One region of the Rhodococcus globerulus genome, then DNA from elsewhere that is predicted to be linked to it. Evidence: riboswitches for the same ligand, from Rfam matches in the RefSeq annotation. Region 1 holds a riboswitch; each other region holds the start of a gene.
The links. A riboswitch is a leader RNA that binds a small molecule or an ion and turns the genes downstream of it on or off. The one in region 1 is predicted to bind S-adenosylmethionine.
Positions count from the first base shown of each region.

Region 2: another riboswitch for S-adenosylmethionine. It lies ahead of KYT97_RS08670 (bifunctional o-acetylhomoserine/o-acetylserine sulfhydrylase); the one in region 1 lies ahead of KYT97_RS31255 (putative leader peptide).
Region 3: another riboswitch for S-adenosylmethionine. It lies ahead of KYT97_RS12505 (LLM class flavin-dependent oxidoreductase); the one in region 1 lies ahead of KYT97_RS31255 (putative leader peptide).

Region 1 covers NZ_CP079698.1:2,480,247-2,482,510, forward strand. Annotated here, with positions in the region: gene KYT97_RS11295 (ABC transporter substrate-binding protein) at 1-1,127, opposite strand, end outside; gene KYT97_RS31255 (putative leader peptide) at 1,295-1,384, opposite strand; SAM riboswitch class I at 1,394-1,488, opposite strand; gene KYT97_RS11300 (GNAT family N-acetyltransferase) at 1,576-2,109, opposite strand; gene KYT97_RS11305 (FAD-dependent oxidoreductase) at 2,142-2,264, opposite strand, start outside.
Region 2 covers NZ_CP079698.1:1,895,184-1,897,447, forward strand. Annotated here, with positions in the region: gene KYT97_RS08665 (NADP-dependent isocitrate dehydrogenase) at 1-790, opposite strand, end outside; SAM riboswitch class IV at 1,097-1,241, shown strand; gene KYT97_RS08670 (bifunctional o-acetylhomoserine/o-acetylserine sulfhydrylase) at 1,385-2,264, shown strand, end outside.
Region 3 covers NZ_CP079698.1:2,762,319-2,764,582, reverse strand. Annotated here, with positions in the region: gene KYT97_RS12510 (NtaA/DmoA family FMN-dependent monooxygenase) at 1-48, opposite strand, end outside; gene KYT97_RS12505 (LLM class flavin-dependent oxidoreductase) at 72-1,157, opposite strand; SAM riboswitch class IV at 1,209-1,322, opposite strand; gene KYT97_RS12500 (type 1 glutamine amidotransferase domain-containing protein) at 1,773-2,264, opposite strand, start outside.

The DNA of each region.
Region 1 (2,264 bases):
CACCCTGCCGCATCGAGTAGCCTTTCCGCTTTGTCAGCGTCATAGGTCACGACACCTGATTGATCGGCATAGAGCGGAGTGGTGTGCGCAAGTGGGCTCGTCGCCGGGAAGAACGACGGATCCAGCACCGTGTCGACAAGTTCCTGCCGATTGATGGCGGGGATGATTGCCTGGCGCACAGCCTGATCGGCAAGAACACCGCGGCTCACGTTGGGCTGGAAGAAGAAGCTCACACCAGGATTGGGCCGGGTGAGAATTCGCCCGCCTGCCGCTTCGATCTGCGGAGCGTCCTGCGTCAACGCGTCACTGACCGCGTCCAGTTGGCCGGATGCGACGCTGCCCGCACGCACTCCCGACTCCGGCACAACCGTGAAGTTGACGCCGTCCAGATACGCCTCCCCCTGGTGGCCGGTCACATCCGAGGCCCAGTTGTACCCGGCGCGCTTCTCGATCGCGACCGATCGATCCTGCTGCCAATCCGTGTAGACGAACGGGCCGGATCCGACAACGGCTGTCCCGGAGCAACGCTGCTCCGACGGTAGTGCCGTGGTCGAGTCCGCCAGAATGCCGAGCTGCGGGGTCGAAGTTGCCTGCAGGAACTGAACATTGGGACCGGAGAAATTGATCTTGGCGGTGTGGGCGTCGACGACCTCGGTGCCCGTGTACGAGGACAGGTAGCTCTTTGCCAGTGAGGCGTTCGGGCCCAGATCCTTGACCACGTCGAAGTTCTTCTTGACCGACTCGGCCGTCACCGGCGTACCGTCACTGAACGTGACATCGTCGCGCAACGTGAACGTGAAGCTTGCTGCATCGGGGCTGATGTCCCAACTCTTTGCCAGCCACGGTGTGATCTCACCCGTCTCCGGATCCTGGTCGGTCAGCGAATCAACCACGGTACGAGTGACATACACGGTCTGATTCGTGCCCGCCTGTGCGGGGTCGGCGCAGGTAGGCGCCGTCGAGAGTCCGTAGCGCAGGGTTCCACCTGACTGGGCCGGCCCGGCGTCGGCGCTGGTGTCGCCACTACTGGTGCTGCAACCGGCAAGTACGGTGCCGAGAACCGAGATAGCGCCGATACCAGCGGCGACGGTGACGCGTGAGCGAGCACCGATTGAGCGTGAAGACACCAAGAACTCCTAAAGGGGCATGCGGAAAAGCGCGCTTGTCACCACCGGAGAACGGGGCAAGCAAGCACGAATCAGCTACGAAGAGAAGAGAAAACAGGCTTACCCACGTACGGGAGCCTCGAGAGACTGACCAGGGTCAACTACGACGGCAAACATCGCGGCCATGGTCAGTGAGTACAGAACGATCCTGCTGTGCGGCACAGGTCTACGTGACGACGCGACCACGCGGTATCGAAACCGCCTTCAACTGCCTTCATTACTTCATTCCTCCATCGATCCTGGCGGTAGCACCCTCACGCGATGACACGAAGGGTTGCTGCGACTTCATTGAGCCAGGTCTCTCTGTCGCTCGAGATGGTCTTTCGCAAGTCTACGAGATGATCGCGAGTTGTCAACTCGTTCAGTAGGAATTGCAGGCTACGCCACATTTTCGGGAACGCCGCCGCGCTCATGCCGATACCCGCCGGTCGTAGTCATGTCGCACCTGCAGCTTCTTCTCGAATGGATGAATCCCCACCTCGAGCGGTGATAGTGCAGTGTCGTACAGCGGTGCGTAGCCACAGGACAAGTAGAGCGCGACCGCTTCGGGTTGGCGCGGACCGGTTGTGAGATAGACCCTGCGGTATCCCCGAGCTGCGATCTCGGACTCCAACTCCCGGACAACGATCTTTCCGAGGCCACGCTGACGAAAGGACGCTGACGTCCAGATTCTTTTCAGTTCGGCAGTGGTGGAATCGAATTGACGAAACGCACCACCGGCGATGGCTTGATCACCGAGCGTGAGAACCAGCAGCGCTCCGTGCGGAGGCGCAAATTCCTCGGCCGGATAGGTGGTGAGATCTTCGAATATCTCGTCACGCGTACCGCCGTATCGCGAACTGTATTCCAGCGCCAATTCCGCGATGAGCGGCGCTGCCAGCGGATCGTTCTGCGACACCGACCGCACCTCTACGCCGCCGATTCCCGCAATCTCGACACTCATATGATCTTCCTTTCGGTTTCCTTGCGCCGCATTCACCGCACCCCTAACTGGAATTGCTGCGGCGACAGAGCATTTCCTTCCACCAGATCAGCCACCAGCTCACCCAACGCCGGCCCGAATTTGAATCCGTGTCCGGAGAAACCTGCGGCGACGGT
Region 2 (2,264 bases), 590 kb from region 1:
CGCCCTCCCACTTGAGTGCGGAAGCGACCATGTCGTCGATGAGGCGGTGCTCGTAGGTCAGACCTGCGGCATCGAACTCAGCCTTGAACTCGGTCTCGTAGACGTGCTGGAAGATGTCCTTGAAGGCACCGTCGTACGCCTTGAGAATGGTGTTCTTGGTGGACAGGTACACCGGGTAGTTCTGCTGCAGTCCGTAGGTGAGCGACGCGCGAGCGAAGTCACGGATGGACGTGGTGAAGTTGTACTGCCCCTGGACGACGCCGCCCTCTTCAGGGAAGTTGACCAGTTCGTGCTCGATCGGTGCGCTGCCGTCCTCAGGCGTGTAGGTGATCATCACCTTGCCGGGGCCGGGGACCTTGAAGTCTGTGGCGCGGTACTGGTCGCCGAATGCGTGACGGCCGATGATGATCGGCTTGGTCCAGCCCGGGACGAGTCGCGGAACGTTCGAGATGATGATCGGTGCGCGGAAGATCGTGCCGCCGAGAATGTTGCGGATCGTTCCGTTCGGGGAACGCCACATCTTCTTGAGACCGAATTCCTCGACACGAGCCTCGTCCGGCGTGATGGTGGCGCACTTGACGCCCACGCCGTGCTTCTGGATCGCGTGTGCGGCGTCGATGGTGACCTGGTCATCCGTCTCGTCGCGGTATTCGATACCGAGGTCGTAGTACTCGAGGTTCACATCGAGGTACGGGTGGATCAACTTGTCTTTGATGAACTGCCAGATAATGCGTGTCATCTCGTCGCCGTCGAGTTCGACGACGGTGCCCTCAACCTTTATTTTGGACATGGGTGCTTCGCGTCCTCCTAGGAAGTTTCCCCTGGTTACACGGTTGCGGTCACACTTTGTGAGTGAGTCCGCGAACGGTTCGATTATCAAACCTAGACTGTGTGGACTGATCCCGGGAGATGAGTCCCAAACAAGACAAGCGTACTGCTAACGCTGGGGGCCGCAACCGGCAGCCCCTCCTCCGAGTCACTACTCACCGGTAACTTTTGCCTGCTAGTGGGCACCGTCGCGTCGAATGGCGACTGGTGACGCCGCACACTTCGACCCGCGTCATCCTTCGGCTTCACTCCCGGTAGAATTCAGCTCGGTCATGAGTACCAGCGTCAAGCCCCGGCTCGCTGGACGGCAACCCTCCAACCGCGGTGGGGTGCCCCGGGTGATGACCAGGTCGCCTCGAGGCGAAACTGCGCAATTGCAGCTTCACCGGATTTCCAGGCGACAAGCGCGGGTCCGACAGGGACGGACCCCAGACCGGGCCGAGCCCCACGGAGGTTTTTCAGTATGTGTCGCACTTGTAGATAGACCCCAGCACGGGGCGGCGATCATTCGCCCCCGTCCGACAGCTATCCGTCAGACCACTGGAGTACACAAATCATGACCGACATCTCAGCTAACTGGTCCTTCGAGACCAAGCAGGTCCACGCCGGACAAACCGCAGACACCGCCACCAACGCGCGCGCACTGCCGATCTACCAGACCACCAGCTACGTCTTCGACAGCACCGACCACGCCGCCGCGCTGTTCGGCCTTGCTGAGCCGGGCAACATCTACACGCGCATCATGAATCCAACGCAGGACGCCGTCGAGCAGCGCATTGCTGCACTCGAAGGCGGTGTCGCGGCACTCCTCCTGTCCTCGGGTCAGGCCGCCGAAACCCTCGCGATCCTCAACATCGCGGAGGCCGGAGACCACATCGTCGCCAGCCCCTACCTGTACGGCGGCACCTACAACCTCCTGCACTACACGCTTCGCAAGCTCGGCATCGAAGTCACGTTCGTCGAGGATCCCGACAACCTCGACCACTGGCGCGAAGCCATCCGCCCCGACACCAAGGCCTTCTTCGGCGAAACCATCGCCAATCCCAAGAACCACATCCTCGACATCCCCGGGATCTCAGCGGTGGCTCATGAGAACGGCCTCCCCCTGATCGTCGACAACACCGTCGCGACGCCGTACTTGCTTCGCCCCCTCGAACACGGCGCCGACATCGTGCTGCACTCCGCCACCAAATATCTCGGCGGACACGGCACGGCCATCGCCGGCGTCATCGTCGACGGCGGCACTTTCGACTGGACGCAAGGCAGACACACCAACTTCACTACCCCCGATCCGAGCTACCACGGCGTCACGTTCGCCGACCTCGGCGCACCCGCCTACGCTCTCAAGGCGCGTGTACAACTCCTGCGCGACCTCGGCTCCGCCGTCGCACCGTTCAACGCGTTCCTCATCGCCCAGGGCATCGAAACCTTGAGCC
Region 3 (2,264 bases), 280 kb from region 1:
AACCTGCGCCTCGGCGTCGTAGGGCGCTCCGGTGTTCGGAGTGGTCATGGCGAAACTCCTCTGGCTCTGAACTAGCGGGTTGTGGACGATGCGTAGCGGCTGACGGGACGCTCGAGCCCGAGCGTTTCGCGCAGGGTTGCGCCGATCCGAGGGGCGCGGTGCACCGATAATTCCTGCAGCGTAGGAACGACGCTCTCGCGCAGGACTTTCAGATCGGTTGTGACGACGGCGGGGTGGATCCGGACGCCATCGACGATGCCGGCAAGGGAACTCAGCAGATCGACGAGGTCGGGTGCCGAACCGGTGAAACGGAGCCGTCCACGGTCGGGCCACGGCGAATGCTCGTCGAGCGCGGCGAGCCGCGACTGTGCCGTCTGGTCGGGGGTGTCGAAAACTACCTCGATGTCGGCGAAGGTGAGACCCTGTTGCCGGGCCGCCTCTTCGGCGATCGCGGACGTGTCATGGCCCGACACCAGCACGACGTCGAGGAGGTCCGACACGCCGAGATCGGCGTCTCCCACGACGACTATCTGGCCCTGCGGGGACCGTGGAGTGATCAGGGGGCCGACGACGTCGAAGAACTCGCCGGAGAACCGGACGTGGTGGACCTTGTCCGGATCGAGGTAGCGGCCGGTCGCGGGGTCGCGGACGACAGCGTCGTCCTCCCACGAATCCCACAGTCGGCGTGCAAGGTCCACGACGTCCCGGACCTCGCGGCTCGCGGCCTCGGCGCTTCGGGGCTCGAAGCCGACGGCTTCGTTGACGTCGACGGAGTTGTCCGCACCGACCACCCAGGCAGCGCGGCCTCTTGACGCGTGGTCGAGGCTGGCGAGTTGGGTGGCGAGGTGGAACGGTTCGGTTGTCAGGGCCTGCACTGTCGGGGCGAGCCCAACCTGCCCTGTCGTCGAGGCGAGGTACGCCGCGCGAGCCCCAGCATCCAACCTGCCCACCGGGTGCAGTGTGCCCTCCGGCACCACCCTGTCGTCGAAGGTGACAAATGAGAATCCGGCTGCCTCTGCGGTCGCTGCGCTCGACCGAAGAATCCGAGGCGATAGTAGCTCGGCGGGTGGGTGACCCCACACCCGCCATGCAGCGGGATGGCTTCCCGCGCCGTCCAACTCGATTGCAAAGTGCAAGAAACCAGGTGATCCAACCACGACCGGGGACCTTTCGAATGAGTGCGGACACGCGCCGGGCTCTACCCTCACCCTGCGCGCTTGCGGAATCAATTGCAGATGCCGCCGGGTCGTCACCTGGAGCACCCCACCGCGCGGGAGGGTTGCCGACCAGCAAGCCAGGGCTTGATGCTGGTGCTCATGACCGTGGCTCAAATCTAACACGGACAATCATCGCCGAAAACCTTTGCACCCCAACATGGAACGCTGCTTATCCGGTTTTTCGGGTGGTGTCCAGCATTGAGATCCGGCTGATTCGAAGATGTGCGGTGCTCGGGTCTTCCTGGTTGCGTATCTGGCTCGACGGTTCGACCTCGTCCACCGGTACCAGCTCGAACTGGAAACGCATCATGACTCGATGTAACTCTATCGCCGCATATTCCGTCCACAGGCTTTCGCGCGAGAGCATCTGAGAAGGTGGGTATCTCGGTGGTCGGCATCGAGGGATAATGAAGGCGAAGTCGGTTTATGCGCAGACCTGGATCATTCTGCACCAACGGAAAAGCGCTCCCGGACAGAACGATTCCCTAAGCGGGTACGTGTAGCACTCCGTTTAGGGGTTTCGCTCCGTCGTTGAGATCTACAAACTTCGACAGCTCAGCTCAAGTCCGCGATGATTCGCTCCGCGAGAGGCTTGGACGACGCCGGGTTTTGTCCGGTGTACAGCTTGCGGTCCACTACGACGTAGGGGGACCACGCCTCAGCATTCGAGAACTTGCCGCCCTGCTCGCGTAGCTTCGTTTCGAGCAGCCACGGAGCCTTGTCCGCCAAACCTGCCTGGGTCTCCTCTTCGTTGGTGAAGGAGGTCAGGTTGTAACCGTCGAACAGCCAGCTTCCATCGGATCTGCGCGCGGGGAGCAACGCTGCCGGTGCGTGACAGACTGCCGAGACAACCTTGCCTGCGTCCAAGAATTTCACGAGAAGCTCGCCGAAGGCTTTGGACACTGCGAGATCCTCCATCGGCCCGTGTCCGCCTGGAACAAAGACCACGTCGTAGGTATCGGAGTCGATTTCTTCGAGAACGTGGGGTGAGTTCAGCGCCGGCTGCAGATCGGCAATGTACTTGCGCATGCGATCAGCGCCCTCCTG